Regions from separate parts of the Luteococcus sediminum genome, predicted to be linked through region 2. Evidence: predicted binding sites of a transcription regulator. Region 2 holds the regulator's gene; the other holds the start of a gene.

What was found. Region 2 encodes LexA, which represses DNA repair genes until DNA is damaged. Its sites were predicted from a motif close to TCGAACANNTGTTCGA; they were not measured.
Positions count from the first base shown of each region.
Region 1: a site for LexA is predicted at 1,660-1,675, ahead of ACYVKA_RS00820 (DUF222 domain-containing protein). Genes of this name have one in related genera too.

Region 1 is NZ_BAAGQL010000001.1:171,231-182,928, reverse strand. Features, by position in the region: gene ACYVKA_RS00820 (DUF222 domain-containing protein) at 1-1,616, opposite strand, end outside; gene ACYVKA_RS00815 (GNAT family N-acetyltransferase) at 2,120-2,317, shown strand; gene ACYVKA_RS00810 (hypothetical protein) at 2,399-2,611, shown strand; gene ACYVKA_RS00805 (metal-dependent hydrolase) at 2,652-3,410, opposite strand; gene ACYVKA_RS00800 (primosomal protein N') at 3,502-5,469, opposite strand; gene ACYVKA_RS00795 (hypothetical protein) at 5,531-5,728, shown strand; gene ACYVKA_RS00790 (threonine/serine exporter family protein) at 5,739-6,785, shown strand; gene metK (methionine adenosyltransferase) at 6,890-8,077, opposite strand; gene coaBC (bifunctional phosphopantothenoylcysteine decarboxylase/phosphopantothenate--cysteine ligase CoaBC) at 8,225-9,502, opposite strand; gene rpoZ (DNA-directed RNA polymerase subunit omega) at 9,519-9,869, opposite strand; gene gmk (guanylate kinase) at 9,930-10,514, opposite strand; gene mihF (integration host factor, actinobacterial type) at 10,511-10,822, opposite strand; gene pyrF (orotidine-5'-phosphate decarboxylase) at 10,957-11,698, opposite strand, start outside.
Region 2 is NZ_BAAGQL010000019.1:78,610-90,307, reverse strand. Features, by position in the region: gene ACYVKA_RS10935 (ferritin) at 1-22, shown strand, start outside; gene ACYVKA_RS10930 (vitamin B12-dependent ribonucleotide reductase) at 150-3,050, opposite strand; gene nrdR (transcriptional regulator NrdR) at 3,129-3,593, opposite strand; gene ACYVKA_RS10920 (DUF2752 domain-containing protein) at 3,841-4,263, opposite strand; gene ACYVKA_RS10915 (RDD family protein) at 4,401-5,012, shown strand; gene ACYVKA_RS10910 (hypothetical protein) at 5,146-5,517, opposite strand; gene lexA (transcriptional repressor LexA) at 5,786-6,547, shown strand; gene ACYVKA_RS10900 (ATP-dependent DNA helicase) at 6,620-8,713, opposite strand; gene hflX (GTPase HflX) at 8,752-10,245, opposite strand; gene dapF (diaminopimelate epimerase) at 10,312-11,139, opposite strand; gene miaA (tRNA (adenosine(37)-N6)-dimethylallyltransferase MiaA) at 11,197-11,698, opposite strand, start outside.

The sequences.
Region 1 (11,698 bases), on a different contig from region 2:
TAGCGGTAGCCCAGCGGCGATTGCCACAGGAAGTGACCCGGGAGGGGTTGGTGCAGGGACCAGCCGCCGTGGGTCTTGGCCCGGTGCACCTTCCGAGTGAGCGGGCCAAGGTTGTCGGGCCTGGTCAGTGGCTGTGCCGGTGGTGCCGACGGCGGCGATGACGGCGCGCTGTTCGAGACCGCGTCTCCGCCGGGCGGACTGGCCGGGGTTCCGTACCCGTCGGGCGGGCCGGTTCTGGACCTGCCGACCAGCCCGGAGACCGTTCCCACGCCCGCCGACACGGACGGTGACCGGGTTGGAGCCATGGTTGGGCCCGTGGTGCTGGGCGGTGGCGTCCACGCGATGGTGTGGTCCAGGTCGAGACCGGCGGAGCGCCTGGTGGAGCCGGGGAAAACCTCATAGGGGTTGCGGTACTCGATCGCCTCGCGCATCGTCGGCGGGCACTCGTAGGAGTCCGACGGCACCTGGTGGTTGGCGTCAATGACGGGCCGGACGGTGATGCGATGGCCGGGGAGCAAATGGTCGAGCCACTCGGCCAGCAAGGGTTGGAGTTTCGCTGCCCTGGCCGGGCCGCTGCCGGCGACGAGCGTTTCGTCGCTGATGTGGACGACGAGGTCCGCCCGTGGTTCGAGAGCTGTGAGCTGCGCCGGTGTGAGGGCCGGAAGGTCGATCATCCGAGCGTCGTGCAGGATCTGGGCGAGTGGCGCCTCGCCGGGCTCGACCTGGGCAACCCTTTCACCGTCGCAGCTGGCGTCCTCTCGGGTGCCCTCGACTGGCTCAGGGTTAGGCGCCGCGGCCGAATCGCTCCTGCGATCCTTGGCCGCACAGTGGTCGATGGGCAGCTCGTCCAGGAGGTCAGCCTGCAACAGGTTCAAGGCACGAGCAGGCGAGGCCAGCAGGCCGAGGGCCTGGGCGCGACGGGCGTCACGGCCACCCGGGGCACCGCCGGCAGCCAGGACCTGTGAGACTTTCTCGACTGCAGCCTCCAGACGCAGGCCGTCGGGCGCGTCCAGGACGGCGTCGACGCCGGCCACCCCATCTACCATCTGCCCGATCCACACCCCACGTGAGTCCAGGGCCGACTGGCGTCGTTCCTCCGCCTCCTCGACGGGAAGGTGTACAAGCACGAGCCCGTCGACGAGCTCCTGCACTCGCCTCAAGGTCATGCCGACGACCTGACGGGCCAGCTGCAGATCCACCAGACCAGCCGCGTGCGCGTCCAGGACACGAGTGGCGCTCGCCATCTGGCGTCCGTGCCAAACCGGAACCCGGCCCTCCAGGACCAGGCTCCAGACGCGCGGCAACCGGTGGCGAAGATCGAGGGCATCCGCGATGAGTGACTTCACCGTCACGTCCCGCAGGTCGAGCACTGCAGCCAGCTCCAAGGTGCAGAACTCGGCCACCTGCGGGGTGCCGTCACCACCGAAGCCCACCATCCGCTGCTGCCCGGGCAGCACGTGCATCGGCACGTCGACGTGTCCGTAGAGGTCCGCGAAATGTACGGCAAGGACCAGCTCCTCGACCTCCAAGGACCGCCGCCTGGCCTTGATCTGCTTGAAGGCCTCGACCGTGGAGACGGCATCGTGCGGCAGGTCGTTCGTGACCGTCAGCGTCATGACCTGCCCCCTCCCCGAGTGACTGATTCGATACTTCATTGTATCGAACATGTGATCGAAAACAAGTGTTTGGGGAAACCTTCGGCGTGCGATCCGAATGGCAAGCGCGCTCACGCAGGTACTGCAGGAAGAGCTGGTGAACGGAACCGCCCCGCCGTCCGCCCTTTCATCGCGCGACAGCTGCGTGAGCATCCTCAACAAAGGCTTCGGCTGGTGGCCGGAGCCGCGGTGGGATGGCCCGATGCTGGAGCTGCCGGGGCGGCGCCACCTGGTCTTTTCTGGGCCACCGGGAGACCTGCGTCAGTGGCCCGGATGCGATGAGCTTGGCAGTTCAGGGCAGTCGGCGTCTCTGATGTGGCCCTCAGATCGCAGCTGGGTTCTTGCCACGGAGATCGATTGGGACTTCACCCTGCTCGCATCCTCTGCGCGCGTGCGTTCATGGCCGAGTTCGCCAAGTTCACCGCCGAAGATCAGTGCACTGAGGGGTCGCTGAGGCACTGACGGTGGCCCGGCTTCCTGGGCTCCAGCAGCGGGGAGCCCGCCATGTCTGGTTCTTCGCCAACACCCGCAACCGGGCTTCGCTCGCCCTCCACGCACGGATCGGATTCCGCGAGATCACCCGCGACTTCACGATCCCCACAGTGAGCTTCGCCGGTGGTGAAGGAGTGCTGGCCCAGTGGGATGCCGAATCTCGTGCGTGACACATGCCGTTCCACCAAGATCACGGCCGCAATCCCTGTCATGCGGCGTTACTGGAAATCCCAAGGACGAGGAGGTCAATGATGAACCCAGCCAACCGCTCCGCCAGCCTGGTGCTGTCCGTCATCGGTCTGCTCGCCTGTTGGCGTCTGGCCTTCCACTGGTTCCCGGAAGAGCTTGACCGCGCCGGTTGGACCCCGACGGCCGTCACCCAACTTGTCGGTCTGGTCGTTCTTGCCGCACTCATGGTCGTCGGTCCCATCCGACGAGCCCTGCGGCGCACAGCTGCCGCCTGACCGGAAGGGCCACACCCTCCAGCCAGGCTCGAGGTCCTCGTCAGCGCGTGAAGGCTGCCCGCAGGTCCCGTCCGGTGTGACGCCAGGACTCGACCGAGCTCACCACGTCGACCCAGGTCACGCCAGCCCTCAGCAGGACGAGCCAGGTGAGCCCGGCGCACAGCGACCACCACACCGGCCCGTTCTCCATGAAGTGGTCGGTGGACAGGTTCGCCAGCCGGAAACGCTTGCGACTGACCGGCCACAGCCACGGGCAGCCCTGACGGGTCAACGCGTCGGTGGGCAGGATGGCGTGCGAGAAGGCACCGACGCCGACACCCCAGGTCAGGGCCTGCCACGGGAAGCTCGCGGTCCGCCCCGAGTCGATCAGCCAGACGACCCCCGCGAGACACATCAGCGTGTGGGCCACGGCGCTGGACTTGCGGAAGCGAATGTGCAGCGCCGCCGATCCGATGGCCAGCACGAAGGCGGCCCAGAGCGTCGCCGGCCAGCCACCCAGGCCCACGAGCCACCAGCTCAACGCCGTGAACACCACCACCCCGAGGATGCTGTGGGTGCCGTTGCGGTGGCCACCCGAGATCGCGGCGACGACGACCGTGACGGCCTTGCTCACCGGGCCCAGGCTGCGCGCGACGGTGGCGTGGCGGTGGTCGAGGTCGGGCAGCATCGCTCCCCCGGCCGCGCCCACCACCGCCAGGCAGGTGCCCGTGGTGGTGTCGGGCATGCCCAAGGGCGTGAACAGGGGTTGCAGTGCCAGGGTCATGACGACCCCGGCCAGGGCGTGAGTGCGACCCATCATGCGGGTGGGATCCCTTCAAGGGCAGGCGAACAGAAGCGGCGAACCTATCGCACAGGTGTTCGAGCGGCCAAGTCCACAGCTCTGGCCGGGATCAGGCCAGACGCGACGGGTCCACCCGGACCCGCAGCGCACCGGCAGACTTCTTGGCCGAGCGCACCCCCAGCGCCGCCCGGGCCGCCCGGACCAGCTCCCGGCCACTGGCCAGCGGCGTGCGCAGCGTCAGCCGGTCCAGCGGCTCCTCGCTGGCAGCCGACGGCGGCAGGGGCACCGGGCCCAGCACGTCGACCACCTCGGGCAGCTCCGCCACCGCCACGAAGTCACGCAGCGCCTCGGAGCTGCCCTCCACGGTGAGGAACTTCACGGCCGGCGGCAGCCGCGCCTCACGCCGGTCGGTGAGCTCGCGGGCGGCAAAGCCCGCCGGGTCGACGCGCACCAGCGCCTGGATGGTGCGGTCCTCGCTCGGCCCGACGACGGCCACAGTCCCGCCCTGGTCGCCGCCGCGCACCAGGCCGAGCACGTTCAGCCAGCGCCGCAGTGCCTCCTCGCTGGCCCGCAGGTCGGGGCGCTGGAGCAACATCGTGGTGTCCAGCAGCACCGCCGCCGCATAGCCCAGCTCGGCCACCGGTTCGGCTCCGGGGGTGGCGACGACCAGAGCTGGCTCGCCCGCCACGCTGGCGCGCACGTGGTCGCCCGAGGAGTCGACGACGGACACTCCGGGGAAGGAACGGCCCAGTTCCTCGGTGGTGCGCACCGACCCGACGACGGGGGCCCGTAGCCGGTCGTCGCCGCAGGTCTGGCAGCGCCAGCCCACCACCAGCCGACCACACCAGCCGCAGGAGAGCTGGCGTTGTCCGTCGCTCCGTCTACCCTGCACGGGCCCCTGGCAGTGCGGGCAGCGCACGGGGGTGCGGCAGGTCTGGCAGCTCAGTGTCACCAGGTAACCGCTGCGGGGCACCTGCACCAGCACCGGCCCCTGGGCCAGGCCCGCACGGATCGTCTGGAAGACCAGGTTCGGCAGGCGGATGCTCGCCGCCAGCGGGTCTCGTTCCAGGGCCTGGTCGCTGTCCCCGGCCACCCGCACCGCCGGTGCGGTACGTCGCGCCACCGCGGTCGGCATCTCGATTGGCGCCAACCAGCCGCGTTCCACCCACTGCTGTGCCTCGGCGCTGCGGCCCCGGGCGGCAAAGAGCAGTGCGGTGCGCTCCTGGGTGGCACGAATCGCGGCGACGTCGCGGACGTGGAAGTACGGTGCGCGCGGCTCGGACCACAGGTCGTCCCCGTCGTCCCACAGCGCCACCAGCCCCAGATCGTGCACCGGGGCGAAGGCCGCGGCCCGGGTGCCGATGACGACCCTCGCACTCCCCCGCGCCACGGCCAGGTAGTTGCGATAGCGGGCCGAGGGCCCCATCTCGGCATGCAGCAGCGCGATGGCACCGGCCCCCACCACGGGCACCAGCCGAGCCTGCAGCGCCTCCAGGTCCTTGACGTCTGGGACGAGCAGCAGCGCCCCCTTGCCGGCACGCAGCGCGGCGACGCAAGCCTGCACCAGTCCCTGGAAGGGGTCGACGGCCGCGCTCGGGGCCACCTGCCAGAAGGCGCGCACCGGCTCGCCGGCGGCAACCCGGTCGAGGAAGTCGGTGCCGTGCTCGTGCAGCGGCAGCGGGCCCTGGACGTCATCGGGCAGCGTCGGCTCCGGCCACGGCTTGGGGTTGGCCTTCTCCGTGGCGGCGTGACGCGGCGGCACGGCCAGGCGAACCACGTCGCTGAAGGAGCCTGCGCAGTGGGCGGCGACGGCCCGCACCAGCTCCACCTGCTGGGGCAGCAACACCGGCTCGGCGCTGACCACCTTCTCCAGGCGGGCCAGCTTCACCCCGGCATCGCTGGTGGCGAGGCGTTCGATGACGAACCCGTCGACCATCCGCCCCGCAAATCGAGCCCGCACCCTGGCCCCTGGCACCGCCTGCTCGACCAGGGACTCGGGCACTTCGTAGTCGAAGAAGCGGTCCAGGTGGGCCAAGGGCACGTCGAGTGCGCAGCGGGCCACCGGGAGATCAGTCACGTCCCCGATGGTAGGGGCTGCCACCGACAAGCCGGGCCATCCGCGGCACTAGGGTGTTCGCGTGATCCCCGACCAGGCCCTCGAGGCCACCTCCATGCGACGCCTGCTGGCCTATGTCGGAGCCTCCCTCATCGCAGGAGGCGCCACCGTCACCGATGCCGAGAACGAGGTGCGACGCCTCGGCACCCACCTGGGCCACCCGGACGTCCAGGTCTCCGCCCACCCCACCGCCCTCACGCTGTCCCCTGGCTTCCGGTGAGCCCTCGACGGTGGAGCGCATCAGCAGCGGCCTGCGGCTCGACCAGTCACTGACCGTCGGAGAGGTGCGCCGCGACCTGATGTCCGACCGGATCACCATCGCGCAGGCGGTCCTGGCGCTGGGTGACGCCCGACGCATCCCGCACCGCTACGGCCGGGCCGGCTTCTACGGCGGCCTGGTCCTGGTCAGCATGGGAATCTGCCTGATCATGCAGCCGGTGCTGGCCAATGTGCTGCTGGCCGGGCTGTGCTCGTTGATGGTCAGCGCCCTGATGCGCGGCTCCACCCGCCACGCCCTGCTCGGGGCGCTGCTGCCCACCGTCGCCGCCTTCGTCGTCTCGCTGGTGGTGCTGGGATCGGCCCGGATGGGGATCATCGACGGCCCGCTGCGCACCCTGATCTGCCCGATCGCCGTGCTGCTGCCCGGGGCGCTGTTGAGCACGGGCATCGCCGAGCTGGCCACTGGCTCGATGGTCTCGGGCACCGCCCGCTTCTTCCAGGGCATCGTGCAGCTGCTGCTGTTCTGCCTGGGTGTGATCGCCGCCGGGCTGGTGGTGCAGGTGCCCACCAGCACCCTGACCAATACCCGGCTGGACGGCCTGGGCTGGTGGGCCTACCTCGTGGGCCTGGCCTTCATCGCCTTCGGCATCACCTTGAGCGAATCGGTGCCGTGGAGCCTGTTCGGCTGGACCTCGCTGGTGTTGGTGGCCACCTTCCTCACCCAGACCACCGGCCAGTACTACGGCCACTCCCTGCCGGTGGGGGCCTTCCTCGGGGCCGTGGTCGCGAGCTTCCTGTCGACGCTGGTGGAGGCCACCCGCGCCAATTTGCCCCGACTGATCACCTTCCTGCCGAGCTTCTGGCTGCTGGTGCCCGGAACGCTCGGCCTGATGGGGATCACAACGGTCGGCCTGGGCACCGGCCAGGCGGCCGCGGTCTATGACGTCCTGGGCCTGGTCACCTCGATCGCGCTGGGCCTGCTGGTCGGCTCGGCGCTGGCCCTGCCCTACAAGCGGATCGCGCGACGGGTGCACCATCTGGGCAAGCTTCGTCGCTGAGCCAGACACGGGTTCAGGCCCCGAACAGGCCAGTGGGCGTGGAGGCCTCCAGCTGGAGGACTCCACGCCACTGTCACCGGCTTCCGGCGCCGAGCCGGACCGGCTCAGCGCAGGGCGAGCTTCAGCGCCTCGGCGCGGTCCAGCTTCTCCCAGTTCATGCCGGGCAGCTGACGGCCGAAGTGGCCATAGGCGGTGAAGTCCGAGTAGGTCACGTCGAGCAGTCCCAGGTCGCGCACGATCGCGGCCGGGCGCAGGTCGAAGACCTCCAGCACAGCGTCGCGGATCTGCGCCTCACTGGCCTTGCCGGTGCCGAAGGTGTCGACGTAGAAGCCCACCGGGGCCGCCTTGCCGATCGCATAGGCCACCTGCACCTCGCAACGCTCGGCCAGCCCGGCCGCCACCACGTTCTTGGCCACCCAGCGCAGCGCGTAGGCGGCCGAACGGTCCACCTTCGACGGGTCCTTGCCACTGAAGGCACCGCCTCCGTGCCGGGCCATGCCGCCATAGGTGTCGACGATGATCTTGCGACCGGTGACACCGGCGTCACCCATCGGGCCGCCGATGACGAACTTGCCGGTGGGGTTGATGAAGGTCTTCATGCCCTCGGTGCGCAGGTCATAGCCCTCCAGCACGGGACCGATGACGTGGCGCTCCAGGTCGGGGGTGATGGTGCTGTCGATGCTGATGCCGTCGGCATGCTGGGTGGACATGACGATCGTGTCGACACCGACCGGCCTGCCGGCCTCGTCGTACTCGATGGTCACCTGGGTCTTGCCGTCGGGGCGCAGGTAGTCCAGCACGCCCTGCTTGCGCACGGCGGTCAGCCGCTCGGAGAGGCGGTGGGCCAGGTCGATGGGCAGCGGCATGAGGCTTTCGGTCTCATTGCACGCGTAGCCGAACATCAGGCCCTGGTCGCCGGCGCCCTGCAGGTCGAGCGCATCGCCCGAGCCCTCGCGCTTCTCGAAGGCGTGGTCGACGCCCTGGGCGATGTCGGGGCTCTGCGAGCCGATGGCCACGCTGACACCGCAGGAGCGGCCGTCGAAGCCCTTGTCGGAGGAGTCGTAGCCGATGTCAAGGACGGTCTTGCGGGCCAGGCCAGAGATGTCGGCATAGGCCTCGGTGGTGACCTCGCCGGCCACCACCACCAGTCCGGTGGTCACGAGGGTCTCGACCGCGACGCGGGCACCCTTGTCCTGGGCCAGCATGGCGTCGAGGACGGCATCGCTGATCGCGTCGGCCACCTTGTCGGGATGGCCTTCGGTGACCGATTCCGAGGTGAAGAGCCTGCTCATGGGATTCTCCATTCTGTCCGGGCGACAAGCCCGGCGCGTGACGTGTGATGCGTCGGGCCACATGCCCGACCACGGCCCCCTGGCGTGCGGGGCACCTCCACCCTAACGCGAGGTCCTGACAGGACGACCTGACAGTCCGGGCCCGGCTCAGTCGCGCGCGGCCAGGCTTCGCCGGATGGCCTCGACGATGACGGCGGCGGCCTCGGCCTTGGTCCCTTCGGCCTGCGCCACCGCACCCGCGAAGTCGATCACGACCACACGAGTGCTCGGCAGGCCGAAGACCTTGCCTCCCGAGACATCGTTGAGCACCAGCAGGTCGCACCCCTTGCGGGCCAGCTTGTGACGGCCCAGCTCCAGCAGTTCTTCAGCCTCCGGGGCGGTCTCGGCGGCGAAACCGACGATCACCTGGCCCTTGCGTGTGGCGTCCTCGGTCCTGGTCGTGACCAGCGAGCGCAACACGTCGGTCGTCTGCACCAGGTGCAGCTCGGGGGCGCCGTCGCCGTCCTTCTTGATCTTGCCCTCGCTGACGCTGGCCGGCGTGAAGTCGGCCGGTGCGGCAGCCATCACCACGGCATCGGCGTCGGCGGCGGCGCGCTGCATCGCCGCGTGCAGGTCCTCGGTGGAAACGACGCGGGTGACGGTGACGCCAGAGGGAGGCTCGGCCTGCATGTTGGCTGCGACCAGCTCCACCTCGGCGCCACGCAGGCTGGCCTCGCGGGCGATGGCCACGCCCATCAGGCCGCTGGAGGAGTTGCCGAGGAAGCGCACCGGGTCGAGGGCCTCGTGGGTGCCACCGGCCGAGACGACGACACGTCGCCCGGCAAGGTCCTGGGCTGCGATGCGGGCGGTGGCCTCGTGGCCTCCTGCCAACAGTTGCAGGCAGATCGCGGCGATCTCGGCGGGCTCCGGGAGCCGTCCGGGCCCCGTGTCGGTGCCGGTGAGTCGTCCGACGGCGGGGTCCTTCACCACAACGCCACGGCGACGCAGGGTGGCGACATTCTCGACGGTCGCCGGATGCTGCCACATCTCGGTGTGCATCGCGGGGAACATTGCGACGGGCCCGTGCGCGGTCAGCAACACATTGGTGAGCAGGTCATCGGCCCGGCCGGTCGCGGCACGCGAGAGCAGGTCCGCGGTGGCGGGGACGACGGCCACCAGGTCGGCGGTCTGACCCAGCCGCACGTGCGGGACCTCGGTGATGTCGCTCCACACGTCGGTGTTCACACGCTTGCCGCTGAGCGCCTCCCAGGTGGCGGCGCCGACGAATTTCAGTGCATTGGCGGTGGGCACGACGGTGACGTCACAGCCGGCCTCGCGCAGGCGCCGCACGACCTCGCAGGCCTTGTACGCAGCGATGCCACCGGCCACCCCGAGGACGACCCGGGGGGCGGTGGCACCGCTGGCGTCGGACGTGGTGTCAGACATGGTCGTGGCCGATCCGTCAGGCGGGATCGATCTCGCCGAAGGGGTCGCCGATCAGGGCGAAGTCGGGATCGACCTCGGCCTCTGCCTCGGCGCGGGCAGCAGCCTCCGCCTCGGGATCGATCTCCTTGCACTCCAGCACGTCGGCCTGGATCTCGCGCATGGCGATGGACAGCGGCTTCTCCTGCACGCCGGTCTCCACCAGGGGGCCGACGTTCTCGAGCAGGCCCTCGCCGAGCTGCGAGTAGTAGGCATTGATCTGACGGGCGCGCTTGGCCGCGAAGAGCACCAGGCGGTACTTCGAGTCGACCTTGTCGAGCAGTTCGTCGACAGGCGGGTTGGTGACGCCCTCGGGGATGTTTGTGGTCAAGGTGAGCCTTCGTTCTTGTCCGGGTGTGTGACGGCAGTGGCCGCCGAGCGTGACCTGAGGTCACAAGCCCAGCAAGCCTACCAAATCTTCCACCGTTTGATCGATCTCACGGTTCACCACGACGTGGTCAAACTCGTTCATCCGCGCCAGTTCCTCCTTGGCGGTGACCAGGCGGCGCTCCTGCTGCTCGGGCGTCTCGGTCCCCCGGCCCACGAGGCGGCGCACCAGTTCGTCCCAGCTGGGCGGTTCCAGGAAGATGTGCTGGGCATCGGGATAGCTCTGCCGCACCTGGCGGGCGCCCTGCAGGTCGATCTCCAGGACGACGGCCTCGCCCCGGGCCACGGCCTCGTCGACCGGGCGGCGCAGCGTGCCGTAGCGGTGTCGGCCGTGCACCACGGCCCACTCCAGCAGCCCCCGGTTGGCGACCAGTTCGTCGAAGGCCTCTTCGGTGAGGAAGTGGTAGTGCACCCCGTCGATCTCCCCGGGCCGGGGCGGACGCGTGGTCGCCGAGGTCGAGACGTAGACGCCGGGATGGAGTTGCTTGAGCCGCGCCACCACGGTGCCCTTGCCGACAGCGGTCGGGCCGCTGATGACGCTCACCCTGGGGGCTCGGACCCCCAGGGTGGACTCCGTGCGCTGCGTCACTCGAACTCGGCCTTGAGACCCGCCACCTGGTGGCGGCCCAGCCCGCGCACGCGGCGGTTGCTGGCGATCTCGAGTCGGTCCATGATCTCGCCGGCGCGCTTGTCGCCGACGCGCGGCAGTGCCTTGAGCAGGTCGACGACCTTCACGTGGGCCAGCACGTCGTCCTGGGCTGCGATGTCCAGGGCCTGTCCCAGGGTGAGGGTGCCGCTGCGCACCTTCTCCTTGAGGTCGGCACGGGCACGACGGGCCTGGGTGGCTGCCTCGCGCGCCGCCTGGAGCTGTTCGGGTGAGAGTGTGGGAATCGCCATCACGGGCCTCCAATCCTTGGTGCCGGGCACCCCGTTGCCTGGTCAATCCCCAAAATAGCGTGAGAAAGGGCTAGCCGCAGCCCCTTTCACCACACGAACGGCACTTTTTCGGTCTCCCGTCCACGCAGCAGGCCTCAGCCGAGCAGCTGGTGCAGCTCGGCGCGCAGTCCCTGGTGCTCCGGCCCACCACGCATCACCTGGCGGCTGGCCGACGGGAGCAGCCGATCGGTGGCCTGTCCGAAGATCTCGCGCAGACCCTCGATGGTGCCGCCCTGGGCCCCGATGCCGGGCACCAGCACCGAGCCGTTGAAGCAGCTCACGTCACAGCCGGGATCGGCGTGGGTGCCACCCACCACCAGGCCGATGGCGTACTGGCCCGACCGCTCGTTCTCGGCGGCGGCCGCGTCGACGATCGACTGCGAGACGCTGCCCCCGGCCGAAGTGGTGGACAACTGCACGTCGCCACCCTCGGGATTGCTGGTGCGGGCCAGCACGTAGAGGCCGCGTCCAGTCTCGTGGGCCAGGTCCATCGCGGGTCGCAGCGACTCGAAGCCCAGGTAGGGCGCCAGGGTGATGGCATCGGCCCGCAGCGGGGCGTCCTCGGACAGGTAGGCGCGGGCATAGCCGGCCATGGTGGAGCCGATGTCGCCGCGCTTGACGTCGAGGATGCTCAGGGCGCCAGCCTGCCGGATGTCGTCCAGCACGCGCTCCAGCACGGCGATGCCGGCCGAGCCGTGCACCTCATAGAAGGCAGACTGCGGCTTGAAGACGGCCACCTCGGCGCCCAGGGCCTCCACCATGGTGCGGGCACAGGTCTCCAGGCCCTTGACGTCGTCGACCAACCCCCACGCCTCGAGGATCTGCGGGTGCGGGTCG
Region 2 (11,698 bases):
CACCGAGCCCAGCGAGGGCTGATCAAGCCGGCCCCATAGGGACATGGGGCCCAGACGAAACCGAGGGCGACCCCCAGCAGGTGCTGGGGGTCGCCCTCGTCATGTCTGCCGCCGGGTGGGTCCGCTGCCGGACCCACCCGCGGGCAGGATCAGCTGCAGCCGCTGGTGGAACCGCAGCCCTCGCACACATAGCAGGAGCCGCTCGGGCGCATCTTGGTGCCGCAGGTCATGCACAGCGGCGCGTCGATGGCGTGCCCGGTCAGGCCCTCCATCATCTCCGTGGTGGTGTGGGCGCTGCCCACGGTCTCCTGCTCCACCTTCGGGCTGGCCTGGATCAGCGAGGGCTGGTTGGCGCCCCGCTCGTCGAAGCGCAGGTCGTCGGCGGCATCATTCTTCAGCGACTCGGACTCGGGCATCTCGGCCTCCTCCTCCTCGCTCAGGTAGGAGCCGGTCTCCACATAGCGGGCGCGCTCTGCGGAGGTGTAGATGCCCAGCTCGCTGCGCTCGTCGAAGCTCAGGTAGTCCAGCGCCAGGCGACGGAAGATGTAGTCCATGATCGACTGGGCGATGCGGATGTCCGGGTCGTCGGTCATGCCGGCCGGCTCGAACTTCTGGTTGGTGAACTTCTGCACATAGGTCTCCAGCGGCACCCCGTACTGCAGGGCGATGGAGATCGCGATCGAGAAGGCATCCATCACGCCGGCCAGGGTGGAGCCCTGCTTGCCGAGCTTGAGGAAGACCTCGCCCAGCTCGCCGTTCTCGTACTGGCTGGAGGTCATGTAGCCCTCGGCGCCGGCCACGGTGAAGCTGGTGGTGCGGCCCATGCGGCTCTTGGGCAGGCGGCGGCGACGCGGACGGTACTCGATGCGCACCTCGGGCTCGGCAGCGGCGGGCGCGGCGGCCTGCTTGGCCTCGGCATCCTTGCTGCCGGCGTCCTTCTTGCCGTCGCTGAGCGGCTGGCCCACCTTGCAGTTGTCGCGGTAGACGGCCAGCGCCTTCAGCCCGAGCTTCCAGCCCTGCATGTAGACGTCGGCGATCTCCTCGACCGTGGCACTCTCGGGCAGGTTGACCGTCTTGGAGATGGCACCCGACAGGAAGGGCTGCACGGCAGCCATCATGCGCACGTGACCCATGGGCGCGATGGCGCGGGCACCCATGGCGCAGTCGAAGACTTCGTAGTGCTCCTGCTTCAGGCCGGGGGCGTCGATGACGTGGCCGTGGTCTGCGATGAAGGAGACGATGGCCTCCGCCTCGTCGGCTGCGTAGCCCAGGTTCTTCAGGGCACGCGGCACGGTCTGGTTGACGATCTGCATGGAGCCGCCGCCGACCAGCTTCTTGAACTTGACCAGGCTGAAGTCAGGCTCCACGCCGGTGGTGTCGCAGTCCATCATGAAGCCGATGGTGCCGGTGGGGGCCAGCACCGAGGCCTGGGCATTGCGGTAGCCGTTGGTGGCGCCCAGGGCGACGACCTGCTCCCACTCCTTGCCCGCGGCCTCGGCCACGACGCTGTCATTGGTGTGCATCGGGCTCAGCGCCTCGGAGGCGGCCTGGTGCTGGCGCATCACGTTCTGGTGCGCCTCGGCGTTTTCGGCGTAGCCGGCATAGGGGCCGACGACGGCGGCGAGCTCGGCGCTGCGACGGTAGGAGGTGCCGGTCATCAGCGAGGTGATGGCGGCGGCCAGCTTGCGGCCACCCTCGGAGTCGTAGCCCAGGCCCAGCGCCATCAGCAGGGCGCCCAGGTTGGCGTAACCGATGCCGAGCTGGCGGAAGTTGCGGGTGGTCTCGCCGATCGACTCGGTCGGGAAGTCGGCGAAGCAGATGCTGATGTCCATCGCGGTGATGATCAACTCGACGGCCTTGGTGAAGCGCTCGGCGTCGAAGACGTCGTCGGCGCCCAGGAACTTGAGCAGGTTGAGGCTGGCCAGGTTGCAGGAGGAGTTGTCCAGGCTCATGTACTCGCTGCACGGGTTCGACGCGGTGATCGGGCCGGTGACCGGGTTGGTGTGCCAGGCATTGATCGTGTCGTTGTACTGGATGCCGGGGTCGGCGCACTCCCAGGCGGCCTTGGCCATCTTCTGGAAGAGCTCGCGGGCGTTGACCTCCTCGATGACGCGACCGTCGCTGCGGGCGGTCAGGGCGAAGAGGCCGTCGTTCTCGACGGCGGTCATGAAGTCGTCGCTGACGCGCACCGAGTTGTTGGCGTTCTGGTACTGGACGCTGGTGATGTCCTTGCCGCCCAGGTCCATGTCGAAGCCGGCATCGCGCAGGGCGCGGATCTTGTCCTCCTCGCGCGCCTTGGTCTCGATGAACTCCTCGATGTCGGGGTGGTCGACGTCGAGCACGACCATCTTGGCGGCGCGACGGGTGGCGCCACCGGACTTGATGGTGCCGGCCGAGGCGTCGGCGCCGCGCATGAAGGAGACCGGGCCCGAGGCGGTGCCGCCGGAGCTCAGCAGCTCCTTGCTGGAACGGATGCGGGACAGGTTGAGGCCGGCGCCGGAGCCGCCCTTGAAGATGAAGCCCTCCTCCTTGTACCAGTTCAGAATGGAGTCCATCGAGTCGTCGACGCTCAGGATGAAGCAGGCGCTGACCTGCTGCGGGCTCGAGGTGCCGACGTTGAACCAGACGGGCGAGTTGAAGCTGAAGTACTGGTGCAGCAGCATCCAGCACAGCTCCTCCTCGAAGACCTGCGCGTCCTTCTCGGTGGCGAAGTAGCCGTGCTCCAGGCCTGCCTTGGAGTAGGTCTTCACGACGCGGTCGATGAGCTGCTTCAGGCCGGTCTCGCGCTGCTCGGTGCCCAGGGCGCCACGGAAGTACTTGGTGGTGACGATGGTGGAGGCGTTGAGGCTCCAGAAGTCGGGGAACTCGACGCCGTTCTGCTCGAAGACGGTCTCGCCGGTCTTCCAGTTGGTCTGCACGACGTCGCGCTTCTCCCAGCTCACCTCGTCATAGGGGTGGGTGCCCTCGGTGGAGAAGACGCGCTCGATGGTCAGGCCGGTGGCCTTCTTGTTGGCCGGCTGGCGACGCGCCGTCCTGCTGGTGTCGGTCATGCTCTTCCTTCTCCTTGGGGGTTTTGTTCCATGTGGCGGCTGGCCGATGCGACGGCCAGCGGGGTTCTTGGGTGGTGTTCAGGCCGGGTCGGGCGCTGGAGCGGAGCTGCGCAGGCGCGCGATCTCGGCCTCGAAGTCCTCGACTCCCTGGTAGTGCTGGTAGACGCTGGCGAAGCGCAGGTAGGCCACCTGGTCGAGTTCGCGCAGCGGCTCGAGGATGGCCACGCCCACCTCGTCGGTGGGGATCTCGCCCTGCCCGCTGGCGCGCAGGGTCTCCTCGACGCGCTGGCCCAGGCGGGCGAGGTCGGCCTCGCTGACCGGGCGACCCTTGCAGGCCTTGCGGACGCCGTTGACCACCTTCTCGCGGTTGAACGGCTCGCTGACCCCGGACTTCTTCAGCACCGAGAGCTGGACCTGTTCGATCGTGGTGAAGCGTCGCTCGCAGGCGGGGCACTGGCGGCGCCTGCGGATGCTGCAGCCGTCGTCGGCGGCCCGGGAGTCGAGCACGCGTGAATCGCCGTTGCGGCAGAAGGGGCAGTGCATGGCCGGGCCTCCGTTCGGGTCAGGGCACGCCGCACCGAGGGCAGCCAGGAGCCCTGCCCATGGGCATGCGTGAGGGGTCGATTGTGGAAGGACATGTGGACACGGTGTGGACAAGTTGTCCCTTGAACCACAATCTGTGGGTCTGACCACCATCCGCAACCACTAGATATGGACAACCGTAGGTCTCCGGCTGCCGAGAATCAAACTGGACACGCCGCCATCCTCATGCCTGTCCGGGGTGGGCGAATCAGCCCAGATTGCGGACCACGGTGAAGACCAGCAGGGGCGCCGCGGACCACAGCAGTACCCGGTCGAGGGTGATCGGGGCCCACCGGCGCAATGGCCTGGGGGCGGGGCCGCCGAGGGCCTCGATCGTCCAGGCGGCCACGCAGACGGCCAGCAGCAGCCCCGCCAGGATGGCGACCGGATTGGACGCCCAGGCGTGGCCGAATTCGCCGTGCAGCAGGTGGATCCCCGCGGTGGTGGCGCCACAGACCGGGCACAGCAGACCAGTGGCGGCACGCAGGGGACACGGCAACCCGCGACCCCAGACCGCGACCAGGAGGCCTTGGGCCAGGCAGAAGCCACCCAGTGCGGCGGTACGCCGCAGGGCATCGCGGGCATCGAAGACACGATCAGTCTCCACCGGCGACACCCAGTCATGACTCATGCCCACCATCCTCCCCTACTGAAGATTGACCAGACTCGCGCCACTGGCCACCGTTGGACCGGTCGAGCACCTAGCATCGTCTGCGACAGAGTCCTGGAACTTCCCCGGACCCCCGGACCCGACGAGTGGAGAAGACCGTGACCAACCCACCCACCAACCCCTGGCAGCAAGGCCAGCCGGAGATGAATCCCCCGGCCGATTCCCTGGGCCAGCCTGCCGCCGACCCCTACGGCCAGCCCGCGGCCAATGCCTACGGCCAGCCCGCAGCCGATCCCTACGGCCAGGCCTACCCGGCCTACGGCCAGCCGGCAGGCCGTACGGCCAACCTCGCCGGATGGTTCAAGCGCGTCGGCAGCCACGTCATCGACTGGCTTCCCTACACAATCCTGAACCGGATCGCTGACCCCATGGTTGGTGGGTACGACCCGATGACCCAGACGGATCGGGTTGGCACCAACCCGACCCTCGGATGGCTCCTGATGGTGCTGGGCTTGGTCTGGTTCCTCTACAACATGGTCTACCGCGACGGCAAGACCGGCCACTCCATCGGTCGTCAACTGCTGGGCACCAAGCTAGTCAGCGAGGCCGACGGCCAGCCAATCGGCATGGGCAAGGCGCTGCTGCGACAGATCTGCCACATCCTCGACACGATCGTCTGCCTCCTGGGTTACCTGTGGCCGCTGTGGGACGCCAAGAAGCAGACCTTCGCCGACAAGATCATGAAGACGGTCGTCATCGACGAGCGCTGACCCGGCTCGGCGACGTCGTCGCTGCACCACCACACGAGGGCCCCGGCAGTTGTTGGGCCCTCGTCGCGTCCTGTCGCCACTCGAGCCCACGGGCCGCCGTCGGCGACGCCCACGGGGGAGCCCATGACTGGACTCAGCGGGACAGTTCGACCAGCACCGGCGAGGGCTGGGCGGAGGGTTCGAGCGGGGCATTGCTGACCGACAGGAAGCTACTGAACCCCACGGCCACGGTCGCCACGGCCAGGACCGCCAGTACTGCCACGATGCAGAAGATGCCGCGGTCGGTCAGCTGCACGGCACTGGCGGCGCCACGCTCCCCAGAACCCACCAGCTCGAGCTGCACCGGTCCGGCCAGGAGTTCGGGCCCCGAGGGCTGCACCGGCCGCCCCACCGGCATGGCCGGCTGCAGGGGCCTGGCCACCGGCCCACGCAGGCGCCCCTGTGCGCGACGACGAATCGTTGCCGGGGTGACGGCGGGGATCCTCGCGACGAAGGTTGCACTCATGACTACTCCTCAGGTCTGGACAAACCCTGCCGCGAGCCATCCGCCCGTCGAACAGGTGTTCGATGCTTGAACACTAGCCCGGTCACCCGGCCTCAATCAAACGATTGTTCGAATGGGGCCGAAAGCTTCAGGTTTCGCGCTCGTGACCGAGTCAAACAGTCCCCCCTGACAGTTTTCGCCGGACACCTCCCACCCCCGCCGTACGAGGCCGCGTGGACCCCTCGAACAGATGTTTGATTGGGACTGTCGCGAGCACTAGTCTTGTGCCATGGCACGTGGAACGAAGGGCAAGTCAGAGGCACGGCGACCCGTCGGACGCCCCAGCGACGAGGAGGTTCGCAGGGAGCTCTCGCGCGGTCGCACGATGGTGGAGCCCAGCGTCGACGGCATGAGTCCACGCCAGCGCCGCGTGCTCGAGGTGATCCGCGAGAGTCTGGAGACCCGCGGCTACCCGCCCAGCATGCGCGAGATCGGCGAGCACGCGGGCCTGGCCAGCTCGTCCAGCGTCTCGCACCAGCTCAAGCAGTTGGAGTCGCTGGGCTACATCCGCCGGATCCCGGGCCAGCCGCGCGCCATGGAGGTGCACCTGCCCCCGTCCATGCTCCCCACCGAGGCCGAGGCCAACGACCCCACCGACGTGGGCGACAGCTTCCCCACCGCCGTCAACGTCCCAATGGTGGGACGCATCGCCGCCGGTGGGCCGATCCTGGCCGAGGAGCGCGTCGAGGAGGTTTTCCCCCTGCCCCGCCAGCTGGTGGGCGAGGGCACGACCTTTCTGCTCGAGGTGCACGGCGACTCGATGATCGACGCCGCCATCTGCGACGGCGACTGGGTTGCGGTCCGGCAGCAGGACGATGCCGACAATGGCGACATCGTCGCGGCGCTGCTCGACGACGAGGCGACCGTCAAGACCCTCAAGAAGACGCCTGGCCAGGTCTGGCTGATGCCACACAACGAGCAGTACTCCCCCATCGACGGCAACCACGCGAGGATCCTCGGCAAGGTCGTCGCGGTGCTGCGTCGCGTCTGAGGCGCGCCCTCCGCGCCCATGAAGAAGGGGCCACCCACGGCGCGTGGGCGGCCCCCTCGACATGCTCGAGGACTATCCCTCCTGCAGACGCCGCAGCGCTCCGACGGCCACCTCGCGCTCGGCTGTCATCCAGAAGTCGGGCATCGAGGCCCGCAGGAAGCCGCCATAGCGTGCCGTCACCAGCCGGGGGTCCAGCACCGCCACCACGCCCCGGTCGGTGACGCGACGCACCAGGCGCCCGGCACCCTGGGCCATCAGCAGACCGGCATGGGTGGCCGCCACCGACATGAAGCCATTGCCGCCGGCCTGCGTCACCGCCTCCTGACGGGCCAGCACCAGCGGGTCGTCGGGGCGCGGGAAGGGGATCTTGTCGATGATCACCAGCTGGCAGGTCTCTCCCGGCACGTCGATCCCCTGCCACAACGAGACCGTGCCGAACAGGCTCACCTCCGGGTCGACGGCGAACTGGCGGGTGAGCTCCGACAACTGGGCATCGCCCTGGCACAGGACGGTCATCTTCGGCAGCTGCTGGCGCACGTGCTTGGCGGCGGCCTCCGCGGCGCGCTGGGAGCTGAACAGCCCCAGGGTCCTGCCACCCGCCGCCCAGACCAGCTCGGCGACCTCCTCGAGCACCTCCGGAGCCGTCCCGTCACGCCGGGGCCGCGGCAGGTTCCGGGGCACGTAGAGGATGCCCTGCTTGCGGTAGTCGAAGGGGGTGCCGACGTCGAACCCGCGCCAGGCCAGCGCATTGTCCGGGTCATGCTGGTCACCCACCAACCGGTCGGCCTTGCGCAGCCCGATCTGGCCCGCCACCTGGGTGAAGTCGCCGCCGATCTTGAGCGTCGCCGAAGTGAGGATGGTCGTCCTCTCCCCCAGGACCTTCTCGCGCATCAGCCCGGCCACGCTCAGCGGCGCCACCTGTGCCTGACGGCCGAAGCGTTCCCGCTCGCTGACCCAGACCACGTCATTGCTGGACAGGTCCGCCATCCGCTCTGCAATGTCGAAGACCTCCTTGGCGGCCGCGGCCGCCTGCTGTTGCTCCGGGTCGACGTCCTTGCGGTTCTTGTCGGCAGCCTTGCCTCCCAGGCCGCTGACCACCCGGCGGGCCACGTCGCGGATGGACTCGAAGGCGGTCACCGCCGCACCCACGGGCTGGGAGATGCGGGCCAGGTCGGTCTCGTCCAGAGCCACCCGCAGGATGTCGGCCGACTCCAGGAACTCCAGGCCCAGGTCGTCGCTGAGCCAGGGCAGCACCCGCTTGGCGACCCGCTCAACCAGCTGGGGGCTGAGCTCAGCCGAGGCGGCTCCGGTGACCCTGCCCACCAGTTCGTGCGCCTCGTCGATGATCACGACCTCGTGCTCCGGCAGCGCGGTGCCTCCATGCATGGCATCGATCGCCAACAGCGCATGGTTGGTGACCACCAGCTGCGATGCCCGGGCCTTCTCGCGGGAGGACTCGACGAAGCACTCCGAGCCGTAGGGGCACCGGTTGACGCCCAGGCACTCGCGCACCGGCATCGAGACCAGGCCCCAGGAGCGGGGGCTGTGGGCGGGGGCGTCGTCGCGGTCGGCGAGCTGGCGGTCCTTGAGCTGCTGTTCGGCCCACTCGCGCAGCATGATCACCTCGGCGCCCAGCACCGAGTCGGCATCGGCGCTGGACTTGCGAAGCCCGTCGGCGAGCTCGGCGCCGCCCAGCAGCGTGTCCTGCTCGTCGGCGATGCCATCGCGCGTCTTGAGCAGGCAGGCATAGTTCGTGCGGCCCTTGAGGATGGCATGGCTGGGTTCGCGCCCGGTCACCTCGCGGACCGCTTTGAGGGCATTGGGGATGTCGGAAGTGGCCAGCTGCGCCTGCAGGGCCAGGGTGGCGGTCGCGATCACGATCCGCTGGCGGGTGGACTGCACGTGCAGCAAGGCCGGGGCGAGGTAGCCCAGCGACTTGCCGGTGCCAGTGCCTGCCTGCACCAGCAGGTGTTCGCCGGTGTCGATCGCCGCCTCGATGGCCTCGGCCATCTGCTGCTGGCCGGGCCGCGGGGTCCCGCCGATCGCGGACACCGCAGCCTGCAGCACCTCGGCCGAGCTCACCTGGCTGGTGCTCGTCTTGGACGCGGCAACTTCCTGCTCCGGCTGGGCCGAGGCGGACTCGTTCTTCTTCTCGGCAGACGGCATCGGGCCAGCCTACCTGCGGACCGGGCCCGCCGTGCGGGTCACGACGGGTCCTGCACCTCGAAGGCCTTGAGCTCTCCGGCCAGGTCCGGATGCACCCGGGCCACGACGCGGGTGCCCTCGCCGGTGTGCTCGACGGTGACCAGCTGGCCGTGCTTGTGGATGCGGTCCACCAGGTCGCCACGACCATAGGGGATCAGCGCGTCGACGGAGACCTCCGGGCTGGGCAGTCGGCTCTCGGCCACGGCCCGCAGCTCCTCGATGCCCTCCCCCGTCCGGGCGGAGACGAAGACGGCATCGGGATACTGGGTGCGCAGCACCTGCAGGCTGTCGTCATCGGCCGCATCGACCTTGTTGATCACCAGCTGTTCGGGGACATTGCCGGCGCCGATCTCGTTGAGCACCGTGCGCACTGCGTGCACCTGGCCCACCGGGTCGGGGTCGGACCCGTCCACGACGTGCAGCAAAAGGTCCGCCTGCGCCGACTCCTCCAGCGTGGATTTGAAGGCCTCCACCAGGTCGTGGGGCAGGTGGCGCACGAAACCGACAGTGTCGGTGAGGGTGTAGACGCGCCCGTCGGGCGTGGTGTGACGACGGGTCGTCGGGTCCAGCGTGGCGAACAGGGCATTCTCCACCAGCACACCGGCGTCGGTGATCCGGTTGAGGATCGACGACTTGCCAGCATTGGTGTAGCCCACGATCGCGATCGAGGGAATGCGGTTGCGACGACGATCGGCACGCTTGTTCTCACGGGTCGCGTTGAGGTCCCGCATCCGCTTGCGCAGGATCGCCACCCGGGTGTTGATGCGGCGACGGTCGGTCTCGATCTTCGTCTCACCGGGGCCACGGCCACCGATACCGGCACCGCCGGCGGCCTGGCCACCGGCCTGGCGCGACAGGTTGCCACCCCAGCCACGAAGCCGCTGGCGCAGGTACTGCAGCTGGGCCAGCTCCACCTGGGTCTTGCCCTCGACGCTCTTGGCGTGCTGGGCGAAGATGTCGAGGATCAGGGCCGTGCGGTCGATCACCTTGACCTTGACCCGGTCCTCGAGGTTGCGCAGCTGCGCCGGTTGCAGCTCGCCGTCGCAGATGACGGTGTCGGCGCCGGTGGCCACCACCACCTCGCGCAGCTCGTCCACCTTGCCGCGGCCGATGTAGGTGGCCGGGTCCGGCGACTTGCGCCGCTGCACCAGGCCCTCCAGAACCTGGGAGCCCGCGGTCTCGGCCAGCAGCTTCAGCTCGGTCATGGCATTCTCGGCGTCCGCCTCGCTGCCGGTGGTCCACACGCTGATGAGCACCACGCGTTCCAGCTGGAGGTCGCGGTACTCGACCTCGCTGATGTCGGCCACCTGCGTGGACATGCCGGCAACTCGCTTGAGGGACAGTCGTTCGGCCAAATCGAGCTGGAGGCCGTCATGGTCCCCTGCGTCGTACTCTTCTGGGTCGCGGCCGTCGGCGTCGAGGTCGCCGGCGCCCAGGTCGTCGTACAGGTCATCGAAGTCGTCGTCATTGCGACGGGAGTCAGGTCGAGTCATCGTTGTCCCAGCTTGTCACCTGCAAGCAAGCCCGGCCAGCCATTTTCGCCCACGGCGGGGCGGTCCTCAGTCGGGCATCACGACCTCACCGCGGCCGACCACCACCGCTGGCCCGGTCAGGTAGGCCTGGCTGCCGTCCAGCTCGACCACGAGGCGACCGCCCGAGACGTCCACGACCACCTCGCCGCCACCGAGCCCGGCGCGACGGGCATGGGCCGCCGCCGCGGCAACCGTGCCGGTGCCACAGCTCATGGTCTCCCCCGCCCCGCGCTCGTGGACGCGCATGGCGATGTGGTGCTCGTCGATGACGTGCACGAACTCGATGTTGGTGCCCTCGGGGAAGGCCTGCGCGGGTTCCCAGACGGGTTCATGGGTCAGGTCCAGTGCCGACAGCTCGTCCGCACCGTCGACGAAGCAGACCGCATGGGGGTTGCCGACATCCACGGTGGTGGCCTCCCAGCGACCCTCCCCCCTGCTGACCTGCACCGGCTCGTCGCCCAGCCGTACCTCGCCCAGCAGGGTGCGGATCGTCCCGTCGTGCTGCGGCCAGGCACGGCGCAGACCGGCGCGGGTCATCACCTCGATCTCGCGACCGGAGACCAGGCCCTCCTCCAGCAGGTAACGCACGAAGACGCGCAGACCGTTGCCGCACATCTCGGCGATGGACCCGTCGGCATTGCGGTAGTCCATGAACCAGCGCTCCGGCTCGTCCTCGTGGTCCTCGATGGACGAGGCCATGGTCACGCGCAGCAGGCCATCGCCGCCGATGCCGGCACGCCGGTCGCACAGGAATCGGACGTCATCGTCGTCCAGGCGCACCATGCCGTGACGATCGGTGACGATCACGAAGTCGTTCTGCGTGCCGTGCCCCTTGGCGAACTTCCAGGTCCTCATGGGCGTAGGTTACGCGCCCGCCCGAGGACCAGACCAGATCCGGACCCCCTGCGAGGCTCAGCCCAGCGCCTGGCAGACATCGTCCACGATCCGTTCAGGACTGGACGGATCGCCCGCCGGCAACCAGACCACCCGCGGGTCACGCCGGAACCACCCCAGCTGCTTGCGGGCGAAGCGACGGGTTCCCACCTTGGTCATCTCGCGGGCGGTGTGCTCGTCCACCTCGCCGTCCAGGTGGGCCAGCACCTGCCGGTAGCCCAGTGCCCGGCTGGCCGTCAGGCCCTCGCGCAGGCCCTGTTCCTCCAGCCGTCGCACCTCCTCGACCAGCCCGTCGGACCACATCTGGTCGACGCGCTCGTTGATCCGCCGGTCCATCACTTCCCGGTCGATCTCCAGGCCGTACTGGAGCACGCGCTCGAGGGCATAGGTCCACTGCGGCAGCCTCGGGCGCAGCTCGCCGGTGAGTTCGAGCACCTCCAGGGCCCGCACGATGCGTCGTCCGTTGCCGGGGTCCATCGACGCGGCAGCCTCGGGGGCGCGCTGGGCGAGCTCGGCGTGC